DNA from 3 places in the Rossellomorea sp. FS2 genome. Region 3 is predicted to be linked to each of the others. Evidence: riboswitches for the same ligand, from Rfam matches in the RefSeq annotation. Region 3 holds a riboswitch; each other region holds the start of a gene.
What was found. A riboswitch is a leader RNA that binds a small molecule or an ion and turns the genes downstream of it on or off. The one in region 3 is predicted to bind thiamine pyrophosphate.
Positions count from the first base shown of each region.

Region 1: linked by a shared signal. The riboswitch ahead of tenA (thiaminase II) and the one ahead of thiT (energy-coupled thiamine transporter ThiT) in region 3 are both predicted to bind thiamine pyrophosphate.
Region 2: linked by a shared signal. The riboswitch ahead of ACNA6I_RS09400 (ABC transporter substrate-binding protein) and the one ahead of thiT (energy-coupled thiamine transporter ThiT) in region 3 are both predicted to bind thiamine pyrophosphate.

Region 1 covers NZ_JBLRVS010000001.1:962,374-969,815, reverse strand. Annotated here, with positions in the region: gene thiO (glycine oxidase ThiO) at 1-982, opposite strand, end outside; gene ACNA6I_RS05185 (thiamine phosphate synthase) at 979-1,596, opposite strand; gene tenA (thiaminase II) at 1,596-2,297, opposite strand; TPP riboswitch at 2,398-2,506, opposite strand; gene ACNA6I_RS05175 (response regulator transcription factor) at 3,221-3,820, opposite strand; gene ACNA6I_RS05170 (sensor histidine kinase) at 3,817-4,950, opposite strand; gene ACNA6I_RS05165 (hypothetical protein) at 4,984-5,184, opposite strand; gene ACNA6I_RS05160 (DUF6509 family protein) at 5,390-5,668, opposite strand; gene ACNA6I_RS05155 (hypothetical protein) at 5,791-6,081, shown strand; gene ACNA6I_RS05150 (phosphatidate cytidylyltransferase) at 6,172-7,089, opposite strand; gene ACNA6I_RS05145 (hypothetical protein) at 7,208-7,442, shown strand, end outside.
Region 2 covers NZ_JBLRVS010000001.1:1,802,166-1,809,607, forward strand. Annotated here, with positions in the region: gene ACNA6I_RS09385 (ABC transporter ATP-binding protein) at 1-169, opposite strand, end outside; gene ACNA6I_RS09390 (ABC transporter permease) at 166-927, opposite strand; gene ACNA6I_RS09395 (thiamine-binding protein) at 924-1,217, opposite strand; gene ACNA6I_RS09400 (ABC transporter substrate-binding protein) at 1,224-2,201, opposite strand; TPP riboswitch at 2,283-2,392, opposite strand; gene ACNA6I_RS09405 (phosphotransferase) at 2,445-3,371, opposite strand; gene ACNA6I_RS09410 (aldo/keto reductase) at 3,389-4,291, shown strand; gene ACNA6I_RS09415 (Fur-regulated basic protein FbpA) at 4,754-4,936, opposite strand; gene ACNA6I_RS09420 (hypothetical protein) at 5,066-5,410, opposite strand; gene ACNA6I_RS09425 (SpoVR family protein) at 5,516-6,928, opposite strand; gene ACNA6I_RS09430 (MFS transporter) at 7,057-7,442, opposite strand, start outside.
Region 3 covers NZ_JBLRVS010000004.1:1,007,172-1,014,613, reverse strand. Annotated here, with positions in the region: gene ACNA6I_RS16225 (hypothetical protein) at 1-76, shown strand, start outside; gene ACNA6I_RS16220 (STAS domain-containing protein) at 392-1,234, opposite strand; gene ACNA6I_RS16215 (ABC transporter ATP-binding protein) at 1,373-2,158, shown strand; gene ACNA6I_RS16210 (hypothetical protein) at 2,161-3,792, shown strand; gene ACNA6I_RS16205 (ZIP family metal transporter) at 3,985-4,743, shown strand; gene ACNA6I_RS16200 (hypothetical protein) at 4,914-5,243, shown strand; TPP riboswitch at 5,298-5,402, shown strand; gene thiT (energy-coupled thiamine transporter ThiT) at 5,463-6,056, shown strand; gene ACNA6I_RS16190 (DedA family protein) at 6,166-6,819, shown strand; gene ACNA6I_RS16185 (threonine/serine exporter family protein) at 6,873-7,442, shown strand, end outside.

The DNA of each region.
Region 1 (7,442 bases), on a different contig from region 3:
TCGCCAATGACAGTCCCTCCACATCCGGAACCCTTCCCATGAATGGGAGCCGTGAGGATGTTTTCGGCCTCGTGCCTGCCCATGCTTTCCCCCATGCGGCAGCGGCAATGCCCGGTGCAATGGTGCACGCCTTGGCAAGTAAACGTGAGACGCTCTCAGCAGCTACATCTTCACTGAACGATCCTACTTGTTCCGTGGCACCGATCGTCAATGTGCCATCTGCTTTCGGGACCAAATACACGTCATCTGATACAATCGTTCGATTCAGGAATCCCTCCTTAGGGGTCACAGAAATGCATTCCCCTTTTACCGGCGCAGCGTCCAGTTTAATTCCTACCCGTCGCAGGATATGCTGACTCCAGGCGCCACCTGCTACCACCACCTCATCACCATAAAGGGGTCCCCGCGTGGTGTTGACACCAATGACTGAACGCCCTTTCATGATGAGTGTGTTGACCTCGGTGCCTTCATGGAGTACCGCCCCCATAGTTGCTGCCGAAATAGCCAGCGCTTCTGACAGTCGAGGTGCAAGAAGATTGCCGTCCCGAGGTATATAAAGACCGCCAATGAATGAGCGGGATAAGGAAGGCTCCATTTTCCTTAACTCCCTTTCCTCCAGCCACCGCAATTCCTCCTTCATCCCCTGTGGACTGTTCGCTTCCTCTTGAAGGAGGTGTTGCTCCCTGCCTGTCATAGCAGGCATGATCATTCCGTTTTGTCTCAAACCGATATCGATTCCTGAACAGTTCAGGAGCTGTTCGGCTAGGGCCGGGAAGAGATCCCTGCTTTCTTTGGCAAGGGAGGTCATGGAGGGGTTTCCCCTGGTTTCAGTATGGACCCCCAACATTCCAGCTGCTGCACCTGAGGCTTTGCCCGCAAGCTTCCCTTTTTCCAAAAGGGTGACGTTGCACCCCTTTTTCATAAGCTCGAAGGCGATGGATAGACCAATCACACCTCCACCGACAATGATGATGCGCTTCATCGTGCTCCACCTCCCTTTAAAGATGCTCGATAATCCTCGGCCGCCCCCCGCGGATCCGTGCTGAGGAACACACCAGACAACACGGCGATGCCTGCTGCCCCTGCACGGATTACTTCAGCAGAGTTGTCCGGCGTGATCCCGCCTATTCCAACTACGGGAAATTCATCTTTTACTTTGCTGATTGCACCCACTCCGATACCGGTCTTTCCTGGTTTGGAGCCCGTATGATATATGTTCCCTAGGAGAATGGAGTCGGCTCCTGTTTTTCCTGCCGCATCTGCTTCCGCGGGACTATGCACGGATATTCCAATTTTGATCGTCGGGAACATCCTTTTGATTTCGGAGGGGGTGACGCTCCGGGATCCGAGCTGAACCCGTTCTACACCCGTCAACAAGGCTATGTCGACGCGATCATTGACAACCAGCTTCTCTGCAGGAACACCGGATGAGAGAAGCGCGAGAATGGTGTCGTATAGACAGCGCGACGACCAATTGTTTTCCCTCAGGTGAATGGCATCCACCAGGTGATGCACAAGCGAGCAGATTTGGACCACTTCTCGTGGAGACTGCTTTCCCGACGTGATGATGTGAAACTCCGGTTGGGACACTGCCATTATGCACCGGCCCCGGTTCGGGTGGTGGCCAGTAATTCTTGGAAGGGCCACCGTTCAAGGGTGAAGGCCATTTCCCAGAACTGGAGTTCATAAATGCTGCTCACCAGGAACAGTTCTTTCATGCGGGCGCGTTGAGTACCACTTGCGAGCTCTGCCAGTTCATCGAGCCTTTGGATCTGTTCCTCAACCAGCTCCCTGAACCATTCCCCTCCGTAGGTGGCGATCCACTCCTGATAAATGGGTTCTTCCGGCGTGCTTCCTTTCAATTTCTCCCCCACCTCATAGTACAGCCAGTAACAGGGCAGCAGGGCAGCAAGGATATCAGCCAGATCACCGACCTGAGCAGATCGGTACATATGAGAAGCATAGGCATACGCCGTCGGGGACGGAACGAACTGCTCCTTCTCTTCTTCTGTGATTCCGAGTTTGTCAGAAAACCCTTCATGGAGAGAAAGCTCTGCTTCGAACGTTGCCTGTGCATGGGCAGCCAATCGGGCGGATGTTTGAAGATCCCCTGCTTTTGAAGCCCCCAAAGCCTGCATTTTTGAAAAATGGGTCAGATAATAGGAATCTTGCAAAACATAAAATTTGAAATTCTCAAGCGGCAAGGAACCATCACCGATTCCTTTTACGAAAGGATGTTGAAAACTCGCCTCCCAGCAATCGTCTGCAGCCAGCCGTAATTCTTCTGAAAACTTCATTCCTCTTTCCTCCTTTTGACGATCCACTGAAACGAAAAAAAGCCATTTTCCACAGAGTTGGTGGAAAATGGCTTTTTGAGAATCCGAAACGGATAGAGATATCCTCAAAACGCCACTTCCCTCCGCTGGTATCAACCAGATCAGGTTCAAAGGGTCTTGAAGTTTCACTTCAATCTCAGCCGCTATTAAGGGCCCCCCTAGTGGATCGTCATATGTAAGTTGAGTTCGATGCTATCGTAACATGAAGAGATGGATTGTCAAGTCCATCCAAGGAAGAAACTGCTTTTATCCTATGGAATCGTACAAAGGTGAGGCGTTATATAAGTTCTATTATTTTTTGAATTGGCATGTGATAAGTAGGAGTCCGTGCTCTTCGCTGCGGCCAACCGCTTTCCACGGGGCGTGCGGTGAGCCTCCTCATTCTTGCGGGGTCTCACCCTGCCCGCTTTTCCCGTTGGAGTCGGTTGGTCTCCGCTTCGAGCACTCTGTAGTGAATAGTAGGACATGTTAATAAAACTAATGGCGTGAGAGAAGTTTCCAACCTTATATTCTCATAGACTTTATATATCATGGTACCTGTGCCGTATCTAACGGTTGATATTGTCTGGATAGACGGTAAGTAGGAGTGCGTGCTTCTTCACTGCGGCCAGTCGCTTTCCATTGGGCCTGCGGTGAGCCTCCTGATTCTTGCGGGGACTCGCCCTGTCCGCTTGTAACGTTGGAGTCGGTTGGCCTCCGCTTCGAGCACTCTGTAGTGAATACTGGAAGTTACCGTAGAATGAGGAAAAGGACTTTATATATACGTTTCATTTTTTATCATTGCTGTCAACCGGTGAAGTTGTCTACCCGTTCCTTCGGTTCTCCCCATGGTGAAGGGGGGGCAGGTGTTGGATCATCATTTTCATTAAGTGCAAAGAAACAACTCACTTGAACCAGCCTTTCTCCTTCGATTGGGTAATGGCCTCGATCCTGTTTTTCACACCGAGTTTTTCAAGGATGGTTGAAATATAATTACGGACGGTTCCTGCCTTCAGGCTGAGTTCATCGGCGATTTCCTGCGTGTTTTTCCCGTCGGCGACGAGCCACAGCACTTCTTTCTCACGATCCGTCAGGGGATTTTCTTCACCATATACATCATCCATGAGTTCGGGTGCAAACATCCGCTTCCCATCCATGACGAGTCGTATGGATTGAGCAAGCTCTTCACTGGGGCTGTCTTTCAGAAGGTATCCCTTCACCCCTGCCTTCAGGGCGCGTTGAAAATAGCCTGACCGTGCAAAGGTGGTCAAGATGATGACCCTGCAGTCAGTGTCCTTCAGTCTTTCTGCTGCTTCCAGCCCAGTCATCTTGGGCATTTCGATATCCATCATGCATATATCGGGACGTAGCTCCCGAACGAGCGAGAGCGCTTCTTCCCCGTCTCCTGCCATCCCTACGACTTCCATATCATCTTCGAGGTTCAAGAGGGAACCAAGGGCCCCCAGCATCATCCTCTGATCTTCTGCAATCACGATTGAAATCAATTGTAACCCTCCCTGTTTGTATCTTTTATCACTTTAGGCACGATCATTGTCAGAGTGGTGCCATCTTCTCCGTCGATTCCAAGCTCTCCGTTCACGAAGTCGAGCCGCTCACGGATCCCGATCAATCCGCTCCCTTTTGATTTGCGGTAATCCTTAGGGATGCCTTTACCGTTATCAGAAAGAACGAATCTAAGGCTATCATGGCTTTCCACCACCCTGAGTGTACACTCTGTGGCGCCGCTATGCTTTACGATATTGGTAACGGCTTCCTTCAGGCACATACTGAGGATATTCTCAAGGAACAGCGAGATATTGGGGAGCGGTTCCTCGTATTCAGGGATGAACCGGATGTCGGCTGCTGACAGGAGCTGACGGATCCGGATGAACTCATCCTCGAGCCTGATGCCTCTCATCTGTGATACGAGGGTCCGGACTTCACTCAGCGCCGTCCTTGCCGTCTGCTGGACATCCATGAGTTCGTTCTTCGCCTGTTCCGGATTTTTCTCGACCAGTTTTCTGGCCAGATCGCTTTTCAATCCGATCAGTGATAGTTTCTGACCAAGGGTGTCGTGGAGATCCCTTGCAATCCTCTGCCGCTCTTCCTGCTTCACCAATTCTGAGATCCGTTTATTGGCATCTTCGAGCTGCTCTTCCAACTGCCCTTGTTTGTTGCGATTGAAAATATTGAAAGGAAGCAGGATCACACTGATCCAAATGATCAGGATGAAAGGAATCTGAGAGAGGAAGACCTCATGCTGGAGGACGAATTTATAATTGATCGATGCCGTCGTAAGGACCAAATGCACCACATACAGTGTCAGGAACGCCGCCCGGTTCCGTATGTTCCCATTATAGTAGGCGATATAAAAGGCAAAATAGATAAAATTGAACTGCACGGTCATGATGATGGAAATGGCGATCAGGATCCCTGTCCATAGATACACGGGCCACCTGCTCGACAGGAAGGCAAAGCGCAACGCTAGGAAAAACAGGATCGTCATGATGATCCCGGTAACGATCTCCATGGTGGAAGACGATTGAAAAATGAAGTAAAAAGGCAAGATCGACGCAATGGCCCATACATACGGCGACGTGCCTGAACCTTTAAGCTTCCCTGTGGAAACGTTCATAATGATCCCTCTTTCCCTCAAGGCATACAGCCCTTAATATTTCCTTTTTTGAATGGCTTTTTGTTTTTGCATGACCTCATACGATTTATGTATGATATCGGTTAACACGTCACCCTTATACACACGTCCGATCTTGGTGTTCTCCTGATAGTATTCGACAATCTCATCCAACTTCTCCGACGTTTCGGGATCAATCCTTACATTAAGCTGCATCTTTCCTTGATTTGACAACATTTATCTCCACCTTCTATCAAAAGTATAGCAACTGCTAGCATTTCGATAACTTAATCATATCACATGATATCAGGAAAAATCGACCAAAAAGGACAACATTTCAAAGAAATTCGATGAGAAAATTCTTCCCACCTTTACTCCGGTCTTATCACAAAAAAAAGAACACCCTTTCACCGCAGCCAGTGCCGTAAAGGGTGTTTTCACATCAGATATTTTCGTCGCAATAAGCAACCAATGCCTGCTCTTCTTCTTCCTCAAGGGCAAAATCCAAATAGGTTTCGGATCCCCGTTCGATGATAGCGTACTGAGCGAGTTTGGAAGACGCTTCTTCCCGGACATAAATGCCTTTTATATACATTCCGGATGGTGTATACAATTCATCATCTTCCGGAACCTCGATTTCAATCATCACTTCATATCGCTGTCCCGGAAGGATCCCGGTCGGGTCTTTCAATTCTTCTGCGTTCATTTGAATGATTTCCATATAAAACTTCCTTTCATACCTTTTCCTAAACACCCATTATACACGTAATCCCGTTCCTTCACACCATTCTCTTCTCATCCCCATGTTTTCTCGGTTATAATGGTGCTTTAAGGAGTGATCTCATGGAACGAAATGAAATGGAAAAGAAAATCATCGAAAACTATCAAAAAGATGAAAATATGATGATGATGGTTTTTGCCCAGTGGTGTGTGAATCAGGATCTTGATCCAGTTGCCGTTTACCTCAAAGCCTACCCGGAGCAGAGAGATAATCCTGTCCTGAAACAAATGATGGAGCTGACGGTCCCGAAGGAAGAATCCTCAGATATTCCTTACAGTACCCTTCTGGGCGTCCTCCAGTTATTCGGCAACGAAGATTTGGCCATCGCCATTCAGGAAATGCAAAAGCGCTGAAGGAAAAACCCTTGTGTACTTAATCCGTTATATACACCCATCTTTAACAATCATAATCTAGAAGCCTGGATTCTCTTCCAAGCTTCTTTTTTACATAAAATCAAAATAATAGCGGATGATGTGAAAGAAAATCGGTGCTGTATAAGCCAGACTGTCCACCCGGTTCAAGTAACTTTCCTGCAAGGAAGTGAACTTCGGCCGGTCCCCGATGAGAAGATCGCGTTTCAATACCGATACCGTAAGACTGCCGATAAAGGCACCTGTCGCAATGATTACGCCTGACAAGAGACCGAATGTTTCATTCAGTGGCGTCAGATATGGATAGAGGCTAAAGGATAAGCCCGTTGTAACCAGTAAAGCCACCATATATCCTTCCCATGTGATGGCAGGATTCGCTGTAGGAACCACCTTTAGGCGGCCGGCATAGATGGAAACCAGATGTTGAACGATGTCACTCACCTGCGTAAGGATGACAAGGTAAAGGACAAGATTGGCTCCATATTCGGGACTCGCAACTTGGAAATAGGCCAGATGGCTAAGACCGAACACCATAAGCATCAGGCCCCATTGAGTAGAGCTGACCGACCTTAAGAACCCTACGGTCCCCTTCCCCAGGATCCTCGGTAGCGGCAGAAGTAAAAAAACGTACACAGGGATAAAGACGATGAACATTCCATACCACCCAAGGTAGATCCAATAAAATTGGAGAGGTATCGATATGTATGCCCACAGGAAAATACGCCGGTCGGCCTTCCGTGTCTTCATCATGGAAAAATACTCTTTAAGAGAGAAGAAGCAAAGGATCATTAATGAGAGCATGGATACAAGAGGGTTGAAAAGGGTTGCAACCGTAAAAACGATAAACATCCCCCACCATGTTTTAATCCGCAGGGAAACACGGGAAAAATCCTTGTCCCCCTGGAACTTCCTCACTAAAATGAATGCCAGATGACCGGCTGAAAGCGTCAGGAAAATGATGAATAACGTCCAATAAGCGCTTGTGGTCAAAAATGTCCCCCCTATTGTTGAAATCCTTTAAAAGGATGGGTCATTGGTCATATTAACCCCTCAGGTTATTGTATAATGAAGAAGGTGGAACATCTACATTTTTTTAGGAGGTGCGCGGATGGAAGACCACTTTATTTATATTTTATTGACGGATACGGGCACCCTGTTCACTAAATCGATCAAGAGCTATACGAAAGCCCCCTACAATCACGCGTCCATTTCATTTGATCGGGAACTCACCGACATGTACAGCTTCGGGAGGAAGCATCCATCCAATCCACTGTCGGGTGGATTTGTGAAAGAAGATGTCCGCAGTGGTACATACAGCAAATATCCGAAGACGACCTGTGTGA
Region 2 (7,442 bases), on a different contig from region 3:
CTTCAGGTTCCATCATCCCGCCAATCAAATGAAAGAGTGTAGTTTTCCCGCTGCCTGAAGGGCCAAGGATGGACACGAACTCCCCTTCTTCAACCTGAAGGGATAGATCCCGAAGGACAGGGTGATGATCGAATTGCTTCGATAAAGACTTGATGTGTAGCTGACTCATTTCAATTCCTCCTTCTTCCCTTTCACACACCATCGCTCCAGGAGGACGATGACCGTGAAAAACAACAAGCTCAAGATCATGATGGCGAAGATCGCCACGAATACACGATCGGTCCTGAATGCCGAGGATGCAAGCGTCATATAGACACCGATTCCCTTCTGAGACCCAAGCCACTCAGAAATGACAGCTCCCATGACGCTGTATGTGGCCGCAATCTTCAGACCTGAGAAGATGGATGGAAGGGCATGGGGCCACTCCACCTTCCTGAAGATCTGCCCCTTGGTTGCCCCAGCCATTTTCATATAGTGAATATAATGGCGTCCAGTCTGCCTGAACCCGTCCATGGTGGAGACTGCTATCGGAAAGAAGCACACAAGCGTGATTACCAGGAACTTAGGCAGCAGGCCAAAACCGAACCATATGACCAAAAGTGGGGCGAGTACGATGATGGGCACATTTTGCGATAAGATCATCAGCGGATAGACCGCTTCCCTCACCCCTGGAAGAAGATGCAGTGTGACAGCCACAGCGAGACCCGCAGCACATCCGATCAAGAAGCCGGAAACGGAGAGCCCGACTGTAGAAGTAAGATGGATACGGAAGGAGTCCCATGAAGCCATGCCCTCGGAAATAACCTTCATAGGGGATGGCAGCAACCATTGGGGGATGGTGAACACCGTCACCGCCACCTGCCAGAAGATGAATAAAAGGATGAGGGCCGAAACCGGCCGCCATCCCTTCCTGATTCCGTTCATCATGAACGGTATTTACCGGTAAGATCCGTCATTTCGATGCCTTGAGGCTGATAGAGAACCTTGATCTGAGAGATGACATTCACGCTTCCCCTTGCGATCATCTTCTCATTCATGCGCTCCACGATCTTGAACAACTCGCTGAGTTCACCTTCCATTGTCGTTTCCAATGGATTCACTTCATAATGCACTCCCGATTCTTCTATGACTGCGATCGCTTCGTCGACATAAGGGATGACATCTTCACCATTCTTCGTTTTCGGGATGATTTGAATACTGACCAATGCATTTGCCATTTATGCTCACTCTCCAGGTAAAAATTCATTTGTGTAGGCTTTTTGACTATCAAGTTTCTTATCGAGAAGTCCATTATCGAACATCCAATCAGCGTAATTCTTCCATACTTCCGCTTTCTGCTCTCCCCATCTCTCCGCATCGTCTTTGTATTTCGGTGCAAGCCATTCCTGGCTTTTCATGACGAGCTCTTCATCAAGGTCGGGTGCTTCTTTTAGGAGGATCTTGCCTGCTTCATCCGGATGTTCGATGCTGTACTCATATCCTTCCGTTGCTGCCTTCAGGAATGCCTTGACCGTGTCAGGATCATCCTCTATATGTGATTCGTTCGTCGTGAGGACAGGGGTGTAGTAGTCAAGCTTATCCGAGTAATCCTTGACGTACATCATATCAAGTTCTTCCCCACGGAGTTCGGCTTCAATCCCCGTCCAGCCATAAAAGATCCAGGCAAAGTCGATATCCCTTTTCACAGCCGTAAAGAAGTCAGTATCCCCCATATTCACGAAGTTGACCTTCTTCACGTCGGCCCCTTCCTGTTTCATGATCGAGCTCATGACGGCTTCCTCTACGGGAGAACCCCATCCACCGTATGTCTTGCCTTCGAAATCTTCAGGCTTGGTGATCCCTTTGTCTTTCGGTGCTGCAAAGCCCGATGTATTATGCTGTATGATGGCCGCAATCGAGACGATCGGTACATCCTGAACCCTTGCCTGTGTGACACCTTCCTGATACCCCACGCCAAAATCCGCCTTTCCCGATGCTACCAATTGGTCCGCACCTGCTTCACCTGGCATGATGATGTCGACATCGAGTCCTTGCTTTTCAAAATATCCTTTTTCTTTTGCCACATACAAACCGGTATGGTTTGTATTCGGGGTCCAATCAAGGACGACCGATACCTTTTTGAGTTTTTCTTTTTCAGTTCCGCCTGAACTGCATGCAGTCAGCAGGAGGATTGCACTTACGACCATGAGCCATTTTCTCAAGATGCATACGCCCCTTCACTAAATATGTACAGAAAAAAACGCCCGAGGCTCATTTGCCTAGGACGCATCATTAAACAAGAATTCTGTCTACGATCTGTTTCCTACGCTGGTATGAGCCAGTTCAGGTTCAAAGGGTCAGCATCTGATGGATGCACTCTCAACCGGCCACACCGGTCCCCCTACAATAATCACGATATCGGGCGTTATCTTCATTCCTAACTTTGCCATAGTATCAAAAGGTTTTCAAGTATTTCTTGGAGGGGACATCAGATCGTGAACCGCTTCGGATACCGCTGTGAGCTGGGATAATGAAGCGAAGGGATCGTCTGCCTGCCCAAGGTAAAAGGCATATTGAATGATGAACATGGTAAGATGATGCATGAATTGTGCAACCTCCCCTTCCTTAAAAGGGGATTCAGCACCGTAACCTTTTAAGAATGCAGTGATCAATGGCAGGGATATGCCATTGTGAATGATGAGGTGGGTGCAGAAATAGGCTGCGTCCGCCATTCGGTGGGCGACACGCAGCCGGTGAAAGTCGATGATGCCAACCTCCCCTTCTTTATCGATAAGGAGATTCCCGGGATGAACATCACCATGCACAAGCTGCTTTCCTCCCTCAAGATCCTGACTGCAAAATGGAATCATAAGGGACCGTGCCCAGTCGATGGCTGGAGAATGGCTGCATTGCTGGATCCACTCCATCGTATGAAGGGAGATGTCCCATGTTTTGACTCTCTCGGACGGAAAGTGCATGAAGACCGCATGAAGATTGGCCAAATAGGTCCCGATAGCAGACATGTTCGAAGCATCCCATCCAGGGCGGATTCCTGGAATGCATGCGTATAGGGCGTACCCGCATTCACCCGACCAGGTAATGAATCCTCCTTGTCGTGTTGGGTGAGGCAACTCCGCCATGATGGAACAGCGATGAAGATATGTGGTGATCTTCTCTTCCAAGTCCATCTCCATCCTCCTTTTCAGATAAAAAGTGCCCCCTGGGCCGTCCACCACCCATACGCATTCACCTACCCTTTTCACCTTGAACCGTTCTGCATCTTCCTCAGAAAAAAATGCGGAAATGAGGTCTAGCATTTCGTGTTCCACCCATCTGTGTAGTAAGATATTCATTAGTATGACTGCACAAACAACCATACATACCAATTGCATGAAATGAGGAATGCTCCATGGAAAGAATAAAAATCACTGAAGACCTCAGTTTCTCAAGAATCATCCACGGTTTTTGGAGGCTTGCAGACTGGGATTATACAAAAGAAGAAACCCTCTCACTGATCCAGCATGACCTGGAACAAGGCATTACAACATTTGATCACGCAGATTTATATGGCTCGTACAAATGTGAAGAGCTATTCGGAGAGGCTCTTTCACTGAAGCCTTCTTTGCGGGACCAGATGGAGATCGTCACTAAATGCGGAATCGTCATTCCTTCCGAACAACGACCGCAGCACCGTACCCACCATTACAATACATCGAAGTCCCATATCCTTGAATCTGTGGATCAGTCACTGAAGAACCTGTCAACAGATTATATCGACGTCCTGCTGATTCACCGTCCCGATCCATTCATGGACCCTGAACAAGTTGCAGACGCCTTCACTCAGTTGAAAGACGCCGGTAAGGTTAAACATTTCGGTGTCTCGAATTTCAAGCATCACCAATGGTCCATGCTTCAGGCACATCTTCCTTTCCCGCTTGTGACCAACCAGATCGAACTATCTGCTTACGAGCTTGAAAACATCGAAGACGGCACGCTGAACCTTTGTCAGGAGAAGAAGGTGCCACCAATGGCCTGGTCACCACTTGCCGGAGGAGCCATCTTCAAACAAGGCGATGAAAAAGCAGACCGCCTGCGCGCTGCACTTGAAAAAGTACAAGGCGAAACTGGTGCCAACGGAATCGACGAAATCCTGTACGCCTGGCTCCTCACACACCCTGCACGCATCATGCCGATTGTCGGATCGGGCAAAAAAGAACGAATTCAATCAGCCATCAACTCACTGAACATCACCCTCAACCACGACCAATGGTTCGAAATCCTCCACGCCTCAATGGGACACGAAGTCCCTTAAGAAAAGCGGAGGCGGGGGTGTTCTGACCCGACAAGCATAAGACGAGAACCCTGAAAGGCGCTCTTTGCCTTTTGGGGTTCTTGACTTATGACCTCGAGGGTCAACCCGCCGGAGCTAGACATAAAGAAAAGCGGAGGGGGCTTGCTCTGAGGCGACAAGCATAAGACGGGCTGAGCGGAAAGGCGTTCTTTGCCTTTTTGATCAGCACGGCTTATGACCTCGAGCCTCAAGCCCCCGGAGCTGGACATAAAGAAAAGCGGAGGCGGGTCGTTCTGAGGCGACAAGCATAAGGCGAACCGTTCGGAAAGGCGCCCTTTGCCTTTTTGGACGGTTTGACTTATGACCTCGAGCCTCAACCCGCCGGAGCTAGACATGAAAGAAAAGCGGAGGCGGGTCGTTCTGAGGCGACAAGCATAGGCTTCAACCCAAAATAAAAATGACGATCTCTACAGATCGTCATTTTTATTTTCTCTTATTATCAGGAGCTACATAGAAGTCGAGATACACTTCCTGAAGCTCTCCCATTGGTAATTCATACAGCTGTTGATCTTTATATTTATATACTCCGATTCGTAAGAGCTGTTGAATGTAGAAGTCTTTTTTTGAATTTACGGTTGTACTCAGTTCATTTTCTTGGTGTAACATTTTCAACCCCTCCAATTGAGGTGTATACCCCAATTACGGGAGGTTTTAAACCATGCAATATGGGCAGGTTCCCTTCTTCTTTCACTCCTAATGCGAGGTTGATTTCCCAGTGGGAGAAAAGGGTCCATCCTATCCCATTTCACAGGCCACAAGGCCGTATTGAATCCCTGGATCAAGATCAAGGATCATCCTGAACAGTTTTTCGACATCTTCCCCGGTTCTCTTATCCGCGTAATGACCCGACAGCACCTGGATCATTTCATGAGGATAGAGCAGGCACGTGTGGCTTCCCCAATCCGTCTGTCTCCCCACCAACTCTTTCTTGTAGATGCCATCCAGGATCCTGTAAAAGAGATCGGATCCATCAGGAAGGAACGGACTGATCCTCTTCGGATAATTATGATTCCAATCACCGCCCTCATACTGAAAAGCAGGATCTTCCAGATCTCCAATGAATACTTCGACTTCAGCCATACAATCGCCTCCTTGCTTCATTTTATAAAGGGGGGCCTGATTTTAGAACAAGATTCCCGAGCTGTACCTGAAACATGAAAAAAGGGGCTCTCCGGCCCCCGTAGATTACAAATATTTTCTTTGAACACTCCGACCATCATAGGTGAACTGCATATTCCTTCCTTCCACCCGAGTCTCCATATGGACCGGTCTCCCCCATAGCTGATGAAGATACGGCAGCACTTTCTCCAAATATTTAATGTCGAGCTCCACATCTTCAAACCAGTGCTTAAGGTACAGTTCACCACTCTTCATGTAGTCCCCGTCATCGACCGTGATGTACGGGAATCCTCCGTTCACCCTCATGCCCACAAGCTGATCCCTTACATGGGTCCACTCTTTGTCAACGATCTTGTAGTCCTTCCCCTGCTTCTGGAATAGATACATATCTTCCCTTGTCACGAGGTCTTTCGTAAGGTAATTCCTCAGGAAAGAAATGTCGGATTCAATTTCTCTCACCTCGAACATTTTTTCCCTTCCCGAGTTTTCCTTCACGCCCCGCTTCTTCATCTCTTCTGTCGGATGATTATAGCGGTCCTCGATATCTTCAAAGATCTTCAATCCTAGGTAATAAGGGTTGATCTGCGTCCGTGACGGCTGGACGACCCCTGCATTCAACTTCGCAAACTCAATGGATTCACCCGATGTGAGGTCCATTTCCCTGATGATGCGCTGATGCCAATAGGACGCCCAGCCTTCATTCATGATTTTCGTTTCGAGCTGAGGCCAGAAATAGAGCATTTCCTCCCTCATCATCGTCAGGATATCCCGTTGCCAATCGGTCAGCTCACGGCTGTACTGTTCGATGAAGAGCAGGATATCCTTTTCAGGTTGAGGGGGGAACTTCTTCTTCACCTTCTTCTTTTGGACCTTTTTCGGCTTTTCATCCAGGGACCAGAGATCATCGTACGGAGTGACTGGCGACGTTTCTTCCTCCACCCACTCCACATCATCCATTGTCCACGAAAGTTTGGGCCTCATGAGGGAAGGATCGATATGTTCATCGACTGCAAGGACTGCATCAAGGAAGTTCTCAACCTCCTGCTTCCCGTGTTCGATTTCATACTGCCTCACCCGCTCTGCCGTCGCCGACATGCTCTCGACCATATCCCGCTTCGTGTTTTGGAATCTCACATTGTTCTTGAAGAAATCACAGTGTGCCAGGACATGAGCGACGATCAATTTATTTTGTATCAATGAATTTGAATCGAGCAGGAAGGCATAGCATGGATCCGAATTGATGACAAGCTCATAAATCTTGCTCAGTCCCAGATCATACTGAAGCTTCATCTTATGGAACTGCTTGCCGAAGCTCCAATGGGAGAAACGGGTCGGCATCCCGTAAGCACCGAATGTATAAATGATGTCGGCAGGACAAATTTCGTATCTCATTGGGTAAAAGTCCAATCCAAATCCTGAAGCAATCTCGGTAATTTCAGCGATTGCATGCTGCAACTGTCGCTGTTCCTCTAAATTCATCGCCATCCCCCTTAATATCACTCTTATCTAACTGTATGATAAGGTCGGCCATTTGATGAAAGGAACCGGGAGCAATTGACTTCTGACATACGAAAAAACCACGTGCCGGTACGACACGTGGTTGAAGCTTATTCATTCTTCAAGAATACCATCATCGGAATGATTGAAAGAGCGAGAAGGATGCCCGAGAAGGTGAAGACAACTGGAATCGACCAGCTCTCCACCAGCAGACCTGCACCTGCGGAAGAGAGACCGAACAGCAGGGTCGTCATCGTTCCCTGTGCTGCATAGATTTTGCCCAGTTCATCGGGTGGCGCGCTCTCCTGAAGATACGTCTGGAGTATGATCGTCTTCAGCTGATCGAATAAACCGAACAACAGAGAAAGGACGAGGGCCCAAATCGCCAGTTCATTCCAAGCAAAGAAAAGGGTGATGACCGATGTCATGATGATGGTCAGGGGCAAAACGGACGCCCGCTTTCTGCTGAACATCCCGTGATAGCGGAAGATGACGA
Region 3 (7,442 bases):
ATTCGAAGTGAAACTCCTGCAATATGAATATATGATGAAGGCAAGCTACCAGCCTTCCCAAAAGTATACCCGATGAAAAAGCTGTGACGAAAGTGTATTAGTCATAGTAAAACCCGAATTCACTTGCTTGCAATAAGGCAAATGAATTCGGGTTTTTAAGTTATTTAAAGAACATTACTATTTCATTGTTTCCAGCGGTTGATTGGAGTGCAAGACGAAGACTCCTGCGGGAGGTGTAGCTGATGTGAGACCCCGCAGGCATGCCGAGGATGCTCACGGGCTACCCGCGGAAAGCGAAGTCTTGCACGGAAATCATTAGCGGTATTAAGAACCTACACTGCTATTGTTCGTCATTGTATGATCCCTTTTTTGTTTTGTCCTACCCTCTTTTTTATATGGCAAAGATAGACGTCATGATCCGTTTCAGTGAATTCTCCGTGCGCACTTCCGAGAAGTCCAGTCCTAGATGAATCGCTGTCTGGGCCACTTCGGGGCGGATCCCGGTCAAGATCGATTTCACGCCGAGAAGGTTAAGGGCATCCACGAGATGGAACAGCTGCTGCGCGACCATCGTGTCGATGAGAAGGACACCGGAAAGGTCGATGATCAGGGTGGAGAGCTGTGAGTCGGAGCTCTGCTGAAGCGTTCCTTCCAGTATGCTCCTTGCCCTTGCTGTGTCGATCTCACCGATGAGGGGGAGGAGGCCGATCTCATCCGTAAGGGAGATGACGGGCGAGCTCAATTCATTAATCAGATCGGACTGGGCTTGAAGTCTATCCATGATGTATGTCAAATAATGGGAAGTGAAGCGTTCGAGTACGTAGTCGAGGGAGCTGTTCAGCTGTTCTTCCCAAAGGAAGATTTCCTCTACACCGATTTCAAGATCGGATTCGTTGACGAATTTTTTGACGAAGTTCCAATAGACCCTCCTGAAGACAGCGGAATTCCGTACCACTTCATCAAGGGTGGTGGTGGAGCGGCTTCGATCGGCAGCTGTTTTCTTCGTCCACTCATCAATCGCTTCTTTCATCTCTTCTTCGGGACGGATGAGGCATTTTGCCAGGAGCCTGGCATAGGTGGCGTTCTGCTCCTTCACCCTCTCCTGCACATCCCGCGGTGCATCAGAGGAGTAATGGGATCCGTACTTTACACGTTGACGGTTGGCCCATTCCTCTGTGAAATGATAGGCATTTTCGTTCAGATACTCATATAGTGCTAGTGAATGTGTCGTCATAGGGCTCTCCTTCGCAAATCTACTGTACTCATTGTCTATCGAATGCCAGTCTTTGTCAATGAATGGCGCAGAAGGAAAAGAAATGGATATGAATTTATGTTACCATTGGAAGATACTGTTTTAGCAAAGGAGTATAGCATGGAAACGAATCAACCAATTCTCTCACTGCATCAACTGAAGAAAACCTACAATGGAAAGGAAGTATTAAAAGGAGTAGACCTTGACGTGTTCCCGGGGCAGATCATCGGGTACATCGGTCGAAACGGGGCCGGTAAGAGCACGACGGTGAAAATCATCCTCGGCCTTGAAGAAAGTGATTCCGGCTCGGTGAGGCTGTTCGGTGAAGAAATCACCTCTACCTCTGTTGAATACAAAAAAAGGATAGGGTATGTGCCTGAGCTTGCCGACCTTTATGATAATCTCACGGGCCAGGAGTATCTGACCTTCAGTGGGGAGCTTTATGGGATGGACCCGGTTGAGGCTGATGCGAAAGCGGAAAAGCTGATGAGCCTCTTTGGTTTGTCCGACGTGTATCATTCCAGGATCGCATCCTACTCAAAGGGGATGAAACAGAAAACCCTCATCATCGCGAGTCTTCTTCATGATCCTGATATCCTGTTCCTTGATGAACCGATCAATGGTCTCGACGCCAATTCTGTGATGATCTTCAAAGAACTCCTGGCACTGCTTGCTGCGGAAGGCAAGACGATTTTTTACTCCTCCCACATCATGGATGTAGTCGAAAAGATCAGCAGTCGCATCATCCTCCTTCATCAGGGGGCGGTCGCTGCGGATGGGAGTTTTGAAGAGTTGAAGAATCAGAATTTAGAAGGTTCCCTCGAAGAGATCTTCAATCAGCTGACAGGCTTCACAGAGCATAAGGAGACGGCGTCTGAGATTGTTTCTGTCGTAAGGGGAGTGTAATCATGAGGACATTTCCAACGTTGAAGGTCCTTGATGCATTCAAGGGGCTGTTCGCGATTTTCGGCTTTGATTATCCTGTGATCCGCAAGATCCTCCACATGAAGTGGACCATGGACGGTAGGAGGGTCCCTACCATCTTCCAGCAAGGGAAGGTGAAAAATGAAAAGGACGGGAACCGGTTCATCAAATCGCTTTGGGTGTATGCCTTATATGGATTGCTCCTGCTTCCGATCCTGTTCTTCGGGGATATGTATCTGTTTCAAATGACGCTGATTTTCTCCGTCATCTTCTTCATGACCAGCACCTCGATGATTTCGGATTTTTCCGTGGTGATCCTGGATGTGCGTGATTCCACGATCCTTTTCACCAAACCGGTCCAGCGGAAGGATATCTCGATGGCGAAGGCGCTCCATGTATTCTTTTACCTGTTCTTCCTGACCGGAGCATTGACGATCATCCCACTTGTGGTTTCGTTCTTCTTAAATGGGTTTGTCTTTTTCCTTTTATTCCTGGTGGGAATCGTGCTTCTCGATCTTCTCATCCTGGCCATGACGGCCCTGATGTACTATTATGTTTTGAAGTTTTTTGATGGTGAGAAGCTGAAGGATATGATCAACTATGTCCAGATCGGTCTCTCCGTCGGGATTGCCATAGCCTATCAGCTGGCAGCGAGGGCGTTTGACCTCGTGGATGTGAATATGTCCTTTTCACCGGAGTGGTGGACGGTGTTGATCCCGCCCCTTTGGTTCGGTGCGCCGTTTGAATATGTCCTCAATGGGAATCACTCCAGCGTGGTACTCATCATGTCGATTCTTTTTGTGCTGGTACCTCTCGCTGCACTGTTCATCTACATCAAGGCACTTCCACAGTTCGAGCGCAATCTTCATAAGCTCTCGGCACAAGCCGGCGGAAGGAAGCGGAGGGTGAAAAGCAATCGATTCCTTAAGGTGCTTTGCCGGAATCAGGAGGAACGTGCGTTTTACCGATTTGCCCAAAAAATGATGAGGACGGAGAGGGACTTCAAGCTCAAAGTCTATCCTTCATTGGGCTTTGCCTTGATCCTTCCGTTTCTTTTCATTTTTACGAGGCCTGGCCTTTCCATCTGGGATCTTCATGGAAGTAAATCTTATCTGGCCGTCTATGTCAGTCTCATCGTTGCCCCGTCGGTCGTCATGATGCTGAATTATTCCGGAAGGCATAAAGGGTCCTGGATCTACAGGGTGGCTCCCGTGACCCGGGTGGAATCGGTCTATAAAGGGACTTTGAAAGCCTTCCTTGTGAAGCTGTTCCTTCCGGTGTACATGGTCCTTGCCCTTGCATGTATTTTCCTTTATGGACCGGTGATCATCCCGGATCTCATTGTCATCTTCATGATCATGTGTATCATTACGGTCATCTGCAGTGTGTGGATGAATCAGGTTCTTCCATTTTCAGAGAGTTTCGAGGGGATGGCCCAGAGCGAAACCTTCAAAATCATCCCCTTCTTCTTCCTAGCTGGAGCATTGGCAGGTCTGCACTACTTGGTACTCAAGATTCCTTTTGGCATCTACGGGTATGGGTTGTTAGTGGCTGCGGTGAACCTTGGCTGCTGGAAATGGTTGATCAAGGGCCGGAATGAGCCGGAACGCCTTTAGGCGCATCCGGCTTTTTTTGGCCTGCCTGGAAATCCACTCGGATAACACCATTTGCAGATATAGGCATATACATAGGGGAGAATGGGTAACGTCGTAAAGTGGAATGATGATAGAGGACGAAAGGGAGGGCTTAATGTGTTCCTTGATTGGTTAGGTGGACTTAATCCTGCTCTTCAGGCTCTTTTTGGCGGAATGGTGACCTGGGGGCTTACGGCATTGGGGGCCTCTGCGGTCTTCTTCTTCAGAAAGATCGAGAAACATACATTGAATATGATGTTAGGCTTTGCTGCGGGGGTCATGATTGCGGCTTCCTTCTGGTCCCTTCTCGCTCCTTCCATAGAGTTCAGCGAGCAGAACGGGCAGATTCCGTGGCTTGCACCGGCAGTCGGCTTCCTTCTTGGAGGACTTTTCATCCGGCTCCTGGATTTTGTCGTTCCCCATCTGCATCTCGGGAACGCATCGGAAAAGGCGGAGGGACCACCGACGAAGTTCAAGAAATCCACGCTCTTATTCCTTGCCATCACGCTTCATAATATTCCAGAGGGTCTTGCAATCGGGGTGGCATTCGGGGCTGCGGCACTCGGTCTTGGCGATGCGACCCTGATCGGGGCCATAGGTCTTGCCATCGGAATCGGGATTCAGAATATGCCGGAAGGGGCCGCGTTATCCATCCCTCTGAGAGGGGAGGGGATGTCTCGGAGGCGCGCCTTCAACTACGGTCAGATGTCTGCTATCGTAGAGCCCATCGCGGCAGTCATCGGAGCAGCGGCCGTACTGATGATCCAGCCGCTCCTCCCATATGCCCTGGCATTCGCGGCAGGCGCCATGATATTTGTCGTTGTCGAGGAATTGATACCGGAATCCCAATCTTCAGGAAGTACGGATCTTGCCACCCTGGGTCTGATGGCGGGGTTTGTCGTGATGATGATCTTGGACGTATCGTTGGGTTAAGAGAGAGCATCCTGAACTTTCAGGGTGCTTTTTACGTGCTTGTCAGGGGCGTTTTACCCCGAAGGATGTCGTAATATCTGGAAAAAGAGTCGAAAGACCTATTATCGGTGAATCTTTTTGTCATATCATTCAGATTCTTTTATACTATAATAAAAAGGGATTCATTTAGTATGAAAGAACTGGTTGGAGGGGATGGAATGAAGCTGATCGCCGAGTCGAAGAAGACACTGAGCATCCTTTTGGTTGCAATCCTTTTCGTGACAGCAAACCAGATTCCTGGAGTACAGCACGTCACGGCCCGCATCGCGACCAACGTGTATATCAACTTTAAATATGAGCATTTGAAATTATCGTATGATTCTGTGGAATTTTCCCCGCAGCTCGGTGACTACTCCGTTGCGTATAAAGATGGGGAAGGGAAACGCTATGGCTTCATGGTCACACCGAAAGCCATGCCGATCTTCATCCGCCACGATCCGTTGGAGCCTGCGCCGGAATGATTTTGCCCTTTTCCCGCTCTTCCGTTATAATGGACAGGTAATCAATTTCATAAACGTAACCACAAGGGGAGCTGTTTTGCTGAGAGTGAACGGTCGATCCGTTCTGACCCTTTGAACCTGTTAGTTAGCACTAGCGTAGGGATGTGGAAGGCAGTTTTTTGCCTTGTAGTACATGCATTCTCCCTAATGGTTTCGTTCATAGAAAAGGGGGATTTTTTTATGAAGAATATGAAGCTCATCGTCTTGATCGAAGTGGCGATCATGGCTGCCCTTGCCGTCGTGGTCGATCTGATTCCATCCATCAAGCTTACACCGTCGATTTCATTTAATGTGGCCATGGTGCCGATCTTCCTGCTGGCATTCAGAAGGGGCTTCAAGGCGGCCACGCTGGCCGGTTTCATCTGGGGATTGTTACAGGTCGCCCTCGGGGAAGCCTGGGTCGTTCATCCGGTACAGGTCTTCCTTGAGTATTTCGTGGCTTTCGCCTTTATCGGTGGGGCCGGACTATTCAGCAGCCGGATCCAGAGCGCTGTGCGCGATGGGGGGAAGAAAGGTCTGCTGAGTTGGATGCTTCTCGCGATTTTGGTCGGAAGCGTGGCCCGTTATTTCTGGCATTTCATCGCGGGTGTGTTCTTCTTCGGGTATTTGGCGCCGGATAACCTGTCGCCGGTTCTGTTTTCATTTGCTGCCAACGGAGCTTCGATGCTCGGTTCGGCGATCCTTTGCGCCATTGTTTTATGCGCGTTGGTGGCTACAGCACCCCGACTTGTCAAAGTGGAGGATGGACGTTCCATGAATCGTAAAGCTGCGTGAGTGTGAAGATCGGCTGAGGCCGGTCTTTTTCTATTGTGCTGGCGGGGGTTTCACTTGGGGAGAGCAGGGGTAAATGAACAGGAATAGGACTATGGAAGGAGGGGTGATCATGACGGAATATATGCTGGAGGCTGCCCAGGATTGGGGAGTGTGGGGGATCCTCCTCTCCCTGTTCATCGAAGGGAGTGCCTTCCCATTTGTAGGTACGTTATTCATCGTGACCGTCGGGTTCTTGTTGGAGCTATCGTGGCTTGAGCTCTTTTTCGTCTCCGTTGCAGGAAGCGCCCTCTATGTCTTAGGGAGCTATATCCCTTACTTCCTTAGTTATAAGCTCGGTGAAAGGGTGGAGGCACGCCTCAGCCCTGAACGCAGGCAAAAGCTTCGGGCTGCACAGGATCAGTTCACGAAGTATGGCATTTGGAGCGTGGCGATTGCGAGTCCTCTGCATCTGGGGAATGTCGTCCCTTTTGTTGCCGGGATGTCCAAGATGGATGTGAAACTCTATTCCTTCCTCACCATGCTCGGGATCACACCCTCCACCTTCATTCTCCTGAGCTTCGGGAAATTCTATGGAGGAGATCCTGAAACCGTCATGCGTACAATCGATCATTATCAAAACCTTGTAATCGGCGCTGTTGTCGCTGCCACAAGCGTCTATATCCTCTATAAATGGAAGTGGAAACCCCTCAGGAAAAAAAGATCCGTCACAGACGGCGGACCCTCTTCGATAAAGAACGATGATGAGTCCTCATTGCGAACATAATTCCTTTCCTTTAAACTAAACCTATTCTTAAATCAATCGTGTGGAGAGATTCTATGGAAGCAAAAATGATGCGAAGATACGATATCATGGAGGTATGTCTCCTTGCAGGTAAAATCATGCTGCAAAGCGGCGCGGAAACGTACAGGGTGGAAGATACCATGATGCGGATCGCAGCCTCCTACGGGATCAAGGAATCCCACAGTTATGTGACGCCCACGGGTATCATCTTTTCAATTGAAACAGAAGAGCCGACCAAGACCAAATTGATCAGGATCAACGAGCGCTCCACTGACCTTGAGAAAGTGACGCTCGTCAACAGCCTCTCCAGGCAGATCAGCAAAGGGCATCTGTCTGTGGAAGAGGCCTTTCATGCGCTTGAGAAGCTGGATGAATCGGATCTTTCTTACCCGTTCAAACTTCAGCTCTTGGCAGCCACCATCGCAAGCGGTTGTTTCCTTATCATGTTCCTTGGATCCTGGAATGACTTTATTCCGGCTGCCATCACGGGCGGTGTCGGATATATCTGCCTGATCTATTTCCAACGGGTCGTGCCGATCAAGTTCTTCTCCGAGTTCTTGTCCAGTTTGATCATCGGCATGCTGGCCTTCGGATTCGTCCAATCA